3 regions of the [Clostridium] saccharolyticum WM1 genome follow, and region 1 is predicted to be linked to each of the others. Evidence: riboswitches for the same ligand, from Rfam matches in the RefSeq annotation. Region 1 holds a riboswitch; each other region holds the start of a gene.
The links. Region 1 has a riboswitch for cyclic di-GMP ahead of CLOSA_RS17590 (sigma factor-like helix-turn-helix DNA-binding protein). Riboswitches for the same ligand answer to the same signal wherever they lie in the genome.
Positions count from the first base shown of each region.

Region 2: linked by a shared signal. The riboswitch ahead of CLOSA_RS15830 (sigma-70 family RNA polymerase sigma factor) and the one ahead of CLOSA_RS17590 (sigma factor-like helix-turn-helix DNA-binding protein) in region 1 are both predicted to bind cyclic di-GMP.
Region 3: linked by a shared signal. The riboswitch ahead of tnpA (IS200/IS605 family transposase) and the one ahead of CLOSA_RS17590 (sigma factor-like helix-turn-helix DNA-binding protein) in region 1 are both predicted to bind cyclic di-GMP.

Region 1 covers NC_014376.1:3,769,254-3,771,516, reverse strand. The annotation lists gene CLOSA_RS17595 (S-layer homology domain-containing protein) at 1-421, shown strand, start outside; cyclic di-GMP riboswitch class I at 439-527, shown strand; gene CLOSA_RS17590 (sigma factor-like helix-turn-helix DNA-binding protein) at 925-1,419, shown strand; gene CLOSA_RS17585 (ATP-dependent DNA helicase) at 1,940-2,263, shown strand, end outside.
Region 2 covers NC_014376.1:3,402,094-3,404,356, reverse strand. The annotation lists gene tnpC (IS66 family transposase) at 1-245, shown strand, start outside; gene CLOSA_RS15830 (sigma-70 family RNA polymerase sigma factor) at 528-941, opposite strand; cyclic di-GMP riboswitch class I at 1,424-1,510, opposite strand; gene CLOSA_RS22710 (GntR family transcriptional regulator) at 1,480-1,893, opposite strand; gene CLOSA_RS15820 (P-loop NTPase family protein) at 1,877-2,263, opposite strand, start outside.
Region 3 covers NC_014376.1:1,527,038-1,529,300, reverse strand. The annotation lists gene CLOSA_RS07285 (family 78 glycoside hydrolase catalytic domain) at 1-574, opposite strand, end outside; gene CLOSA_RS23670 (hypothetical protein) at 540-734, opposite strand; partial or broken gene tnpA (IS200/IS605 family transposase) at 758-946, opposite strand; cyclic di-GMP riboswitch class I at 1,310-1,395, opposite strand; gene CLOSA_RS07275 (rubrerythrin family protein) at 1,948-2,263, opposite strand, start outside.

The DNA of each region.
Region 1 (2,263 bases):
CATCCAGATGGCAGGCATCATCCAAGGTAAGAGCAATAATCTCTACGACCCGCAGGGAACGGCCACTCGCGCCGAGGTATCGGCGGTGTTGAAGCGTTTCGTGGAGTTGGCAATTTTTAACGACACGGCCCAAGGCTGGTCGATGAACGACAGCGGCCAATGGATGTATTATGAAAATGGCAAGCCCATTATTGGGAAAAAGGACATCGGCGGCACGACCTATACTTTCGACCAGTACGGTGTGACGGCGGATGTGCCGAAAGACCGGGCTTATTCCACCTACACGGTACAGCGAGGCGACAGTTTCTGGACGATTGCCCGTAAGTTTAACTGTACGATGGCCGAGCTGGAGAGACTGAACAATAAAAGCCGATTCTCTATTATCTTCCCCGGTGATGTACTCCGAGTGCCGAAGAAGTAAATAAAAACAACAAATCAATAAGCCAAGGGCAAACCCGGCAAAAGCCGGGGACGCAAAGCCGAGGGTCTAAGGTGTCTTAGGACGCTATGATAGTCTGGCTGCTGACAGTTAAGCAAAGCCTGCCCTCTTTATACCGGAGGGCAGGCATTTGCGGCTTTTAACGGATGCTTTAGACTTCGTGATACCGACTTTCGCTATGGCTATGGCGAGAGAGGTATCCACATGAAAATATTCCGCTTTTATCCCTTTTCGAGGTGTAAATAAAGAAAGAACATCTTATATAAATTCCTATTCAAACTTATCATTTAATCATGTAAATCTAAAAAAGTCAGTATTTTGCCAAGGGCGAAGTGCTGACTTATTTTTTTCGACAAAATTCCCGCATATATTACAAATTATACCAAATCGGAGATTTTGCAGTAACCTTTCGGCCGAGCCACGCTGCCGTTCCCCACCCTCCAATCTGTTTTCGCATTTCGCAAAACAGATTGGAGGAAAGGAACATGAAGAATTATAAAGACAGTGATTATGCCCTAAATAAATTCAGCGAGGGCATTGTTTACCGTTTCGCAGACCGCATTGTAGAAATCACACTGGAGGACTACCTTGCAGAGAACCCCGGCAAGACGGCACAGGACTTTTTAGAGCTGAAAGCCTTGTCGGATGAAATCTATCATGAGCAAGTCATACACGAAAACCGGACAAGCCGTTTGGATGTGACCATCAATGGACTGGAGGAAACAGAGCAGCTCGCCGCACCGCCCCTTGATTTGGACTTGATACATAAAAGCGATACCACAAAAGCCAAGGAAGCTGCAAGGCGGCTGCTGGACAGCGGAGAATTGACGGAAATCCAGCGACGCCGGTTTATTCTGCATTTTGTGGAGGGCTTATCCTACCGGCAGATCGCTAGCCGTGAAGGGGTACATTTTACCTCTGTCCACGAAAGCATAGAGGCGGCTGCGACAAAGCTGCAAAAGTTTTTCAAAAAAATTTAATTTCGTACCCCTACACCCCCCTGTTTTTTTGACATTGGGTGAAAGGATTTTCCAATTTCCTTTCGCCTGAACATTGAAAACAGAATATGGGTGTGATGGGTACATCACCGGCAGGGAGAGCGACACGCCGGGACACGCCAAGACGAGGGCAAATGCCCTCCGAGCGATTATGTCTGCGGCAGTTACGCCCTGTGGTGGGACGGATTGCGACGATCCCTGCCGGTCATCATGGTACTTCTACTTTGAACGCCTCACCGCATTGAGTAGCCCGGCAGACGGCCGGGAAAACGCATCACCCTCGTTTGAGATAGAATGAGGGGCGGCTTTTATGGAGTCCGGCAACACCAGCCGGATCGCCTGTCACACCTTTGCTTTGATATAAAAATCTATCGTGCTCTATCGGAGCGATAGAAACCATGCGGCGGAACAGGCTTTTTGAGTCATCAAACTTTCAACATCTTTCCTGATTCCGCCGCATTCTTGTGTCGCTCCTTTAGGCAAGCAAAGGAGGCAAAACGATATGAATCAACCTGTCTATATGGCAGATATTCAAAATAAGATTTATGAAGCAGGCTTAATTCGGCAAGAGGAACGCATTGTACTGACAGCCGAAAATTGCGTGCTTTTGGAATACTACACCGGAAAAACATACAGCTACCGCATGGTGGAGCTTACCACCTTAAAGGTAAAGCGGCTCTTTTCCAAAGCGGCGCCGCTGAATGAAGGCGGCTATCAAAAAGCGATGGACAAAATGCTTTCGCAGGCAGTATCGGAACCGGAAAGCACCTTTTCCATCAAGCCTGCCATAAGAGCAAGAAATCTTCTGGAACACATCTTTTCAAAC
Region 2 (2,263 bases), 370 kb from region 1:
TCTGTGTTGGTAAACACAGCTGGCACATCATCGATTCGAAGAACGGTGCAGAGGCTAGCGCTGCCTTATATAGCATTGCTGAAACAGCAAAAGCGAATGGTCTTAAGCCGTATGAGTACTTCTCTTATCTGCTTGAGCAGTTAATGCATTATCCAAGAAATAATGTTCCGGATGATGAACTGGTAAAACTAATGCCGTGGTCAGAGGAATTGCCAGATCGTTGTAGAAAACTAAAAACACGGTAAATATACCGCCGCCCCAATCGGGCGGCGAACTTGTTGGCCGGGACTGGTTATTTACCATTTACTATTAGTGTTACCCTTTTTTAGGACACGGCGATATCAGGGAGGTATCACCGTGCCTATTTTTTATTATCATGCGCGCCTTTAACGGTTACTGCAAACGGGCGTTGAAGAACGAAGCAGCCAACGCCCATAGGGATACGAAGAGTCAGCAAGATACGCGAAGTGACTTTTTCTGACCTGTCCTCAGAAGATAAATCAGCTTTACACCTATGCGCTAAAAAACTAAATTTCTATTAGTTTCTTCAGCTTAGATAAAATTTTTGAAAGCCTGCGACTAACCGTAGATTGGTTGAGTCCAATGCTTTGAGCAATCTGTGACTCGCTTTTCTCATTGAAGAATATTTCGTCAATGAGAGAGCGTTCATCCTCCGGCAAGATGTCAAGAGCAGCCCACAGTGACTCCAGCTGCTCCTGATGTATGAGCTTGTCCACTATGTCCGGCTGAACACGGACTATGAGGTAATCAATGTTAACACCATCCTCATGGAACCGCTCCAGCGACAGCTCATTCTGGCGAATCAGCTTGTTCTGATAGCGCTCCGCTTCACGCTCTTTATGATAGGCACGGTAGACGGCTTCGCTGACCTCCACACGCTGCCTTTTTACAATAATGGTATATTTTTTATTCACTGACATATGTTTGTCCTCCTAATTTTCAAAATTTTGTTGAAAACGAAGGACAAGAAGGCGGTGATCTACAACGAGGAATATCTCCTAAAAACGCAAAAAGAGCGCACCAGCGGACATAGTCGTCCGTTGATACACTCTTGTAGATATGTTCGTATTTAACACGTTCTGTTAGTTCGTGTTTGTGACCGCTCTGCGCCCATGCGCAGCATAGCCTTTTTTTGACAAGTTACCGATTATAGCTGTATGTAGGAGATAGATGTCCGCTTCATCACGCCCGACCGCTGCTGAGCAGTGGTCGCCTTAAGTTCAAGGCATATTGAATACACATAGAAAACCCTCCAAACTGGTGAGCTTGGAGGGTTACGATATGCTTATTCAGGCATTAAGATAGACCCGCCAAACTCACGTTTTTTTTGTTGGCGGGTAGCGCCTTTCATTTATTATGAAAAAAACCTGCCGCAAAAGGGCAGGTTTCATACGCAATCCTTTACGGCAGCCAGACTGTCATAATGCTCTCGCACTTTAGACCCTCGGCTTTGCGTCCTTACCTTTCGGCAAGTTTGCCCTTTGTCGGAATTCTATTTTCAAAACCATAATCAGAGTTGTCATTGGAATATTGAAATACCACTTCAATGATCTGCTGCCTGTCATATCCAAGTGCTTTCATTGCATGCAGGAACTGCTTGGTTGTATACTGAACCAGTTCCTGACGCCGGTACATGATTTTTTCCTGATCCTTAATCACCGAGTAACCTTTTCCTGTTTCCTTCCCCACCAAACCTTCATGAACCAAAGAAATCATGGCGCGCTGTACGGTATTTGTGTTGACCTGTGCTTCGGACGCTATTTTTCTAAACGAAGGAATTGGCATACCCGGTGCCAATTCACCGGATAAAATCAATTTTTGAAAGTGATTATGTAATTGAAGATAGATGGGAATTTTACTGTCGAAATTCATTATGCTGCCCATCCTCTTCCAGCTTCATTTGACCGGTATTCAGATTTATAACCTGATCAGTAAGTCCGCGCATACGCTCTGCGGAGGACGCGGTTAGAAGCACGGCTATGTATGCGTTAACCTCAATGAGCATTCTCTTTATGATTTTTTGATCATACGCTGAAGCATCTGTAAACATATCCTCCAGAACCAATAAATCAGGAGCTTTCAGGATTTCTCGTATCACCAGCAGTCTGCGGATCTCGCCTGATGTCAGTTCGCTGCATAGCATCTTCTCCTTACCATCCAGCCCGGCAATCAACAGCATACCGGTTAGCATATTGTCAGTTTCGTGCTTTGCATTTGCTTTCTGTAAGACCTGTAAGGGGGT
Region 3 (2,263 bases), 2.2 Mb from region 1:
GAGAATACATTGGGATATCACCTTCGTAATGAACCTTTTGATCATAGCGCAAGTCATTCAGATATTTCTTATAAAAGCTGTAACAGTCCATATGATAGCAGGCAGTATTCACAAAAACCTGGGCATCTGCCGTCCAGCCAAGTCGCTCATCCCGTTGGGGACAGTCCGTTGGTATATCAATAAAATTTCCCCTCTGTCCCCATAAGGAATTTTGCATCAACCGGTTTAATTTTACATGATCCGTACTTACCTGCAAGGTTTGTTGAAGGTCAGAATACAAAACCACTCCGGTAAAATCCTTTGGGTCAATCTTGCTTATACCAGAAACCTTTACATAACGAAAACCATAGAATGTAAAGAATGGCTCCACTTCTTTTATACACCCATCTGATGTATAGTTATATTCCGCCTTTGCCGACCTGTAATTGCCATTATAAAAGCATTCCTGCTGCAGTACTTCCCCATATTGAAGATGTATTTGCCCGCCTCTTTCTTCACGGCAGATGAATTTACAAAAACCCACCATATTCTGCCCAAAATCAAGAATCTGCTCTCCTTTGGGAGAGACAAAAATTGACGGATGTATTTTCAGGAACCAACCTGTATGTTACCTCCTGTTTTATACAAGATGTCCGAACCGATGGATTTTTGCTATCGTCCCTGGTTTCCCCATTATAGATCGAAGCATCCAAAATAACTGAATCTGACGCTTTCCAAGTCTCATCTGTTTGAATAACACATCTGCTTCCGTTTCACGTACATGATCCGGCATAATATGGCCTTCTAAGATTTGGACCCCCTTATAATTACATAGTTGCTTCAAGACTTCTCTCAAATCTTCCTTGTATTGATTATAAATTACTTTTCGTCTATACTTAGGTGTGAAGACGATATGATATTTGCACATCCATTTCGTGTGTGCCAGTTCATTGGCTTTCTTCGCCATTGAAATCACCTTTCCTTTCTCTAATAGTGGCTTGGACACCTCTATTATAATCGGAAAGGTGATTTTTTGTATAACTTACTGACTCGCACCCGCATAGCGGGTGGTTTATTATTTCACATGGATTCATTTCTCTTAAAGAGAAACTCACCCATGTTCAACAGGCTAAAGCCCATAAGCAAAAAAATCAGCACGTGTACGTACTCGGCTGTCTTTATCTCCACCTCAAAAAACAGATGTTGGAATGAAGCATACAGATAACCTCTTATCTAAGTAATATGCAAAAACTGGTATCTTCCTTGTTTGAAAGACGTTACAAAACACAAAAACCTGCCTTCAAATGAGGACAAACGCCTAATAAATTATTCTGACAACTGGGCAAACATAGTACAAGAAACGCCTTAGACCTTCGGCTTTGCGTCCCTTTTTTAACAGGTTTTCCTTTGACTTATTTTTAATAGTAACTATTTATTTATAATGGCTACTTCTGTTCTAAATGGATCAGGTAATAATAATACGCATTGAACTCTGTAAAACTTGTTTAAAATTACATGCATTTGTTTCATTCTTAAATAAATGCATTTATAGCAAAAGGATACTTTTGTTAATTTCTGTAACTGCGCAAATTATAACAAGTACAATAGATAACAACAATTAGTAATATCATTTAATGTGCAAAATACACATAATTTACAATACTGGGGAATATTATAGAGGAAACAAAACTGCCTTGATATATCTGTTATATTAACAATATATTTTAATTGTTTTTTTCTGCAATTTTCTTTGAGTAAGCATTTCTCTTTCACGTCACATCACTAAACCTGAAACAGGCTTAAAAAAAGCAGACCACTCTCCTGGTGGAGTGAACTGCTTTTAAGTACTGTGAACCTAACTTTTAAAATATAGCATCTATAAGACAAAAATTGCTTCCATGTTCATATAGCTGTACTTGGTTGTATTAAAATTAACCATTCGTTAACTATCTAATAAATAGTTTAAAATTAATAGATACAATCGTTAAGAGGGCGATAATAACCTTGAGGAAATCCGCAGACAGGACAAATCTCAGGAGCACAAAGACCTGACATAATGTTTCCACATTGTATACAGGTCCACAAAATTTCGTTTGGTTTACAGTAAACCTGATTTAATATAATGTTATTATACATCTGTTGAAATACTAATTCATGATTAAAATTTATGTTTGCAATTCCAGCCATTAATGAGACAATTTCATTGTAACCTTCTTGCCGAGCTACCTGAATAGCATTTTGATACTCAATACTAGCCAAATTGTTTTCAGCTTTCGCTGATTCA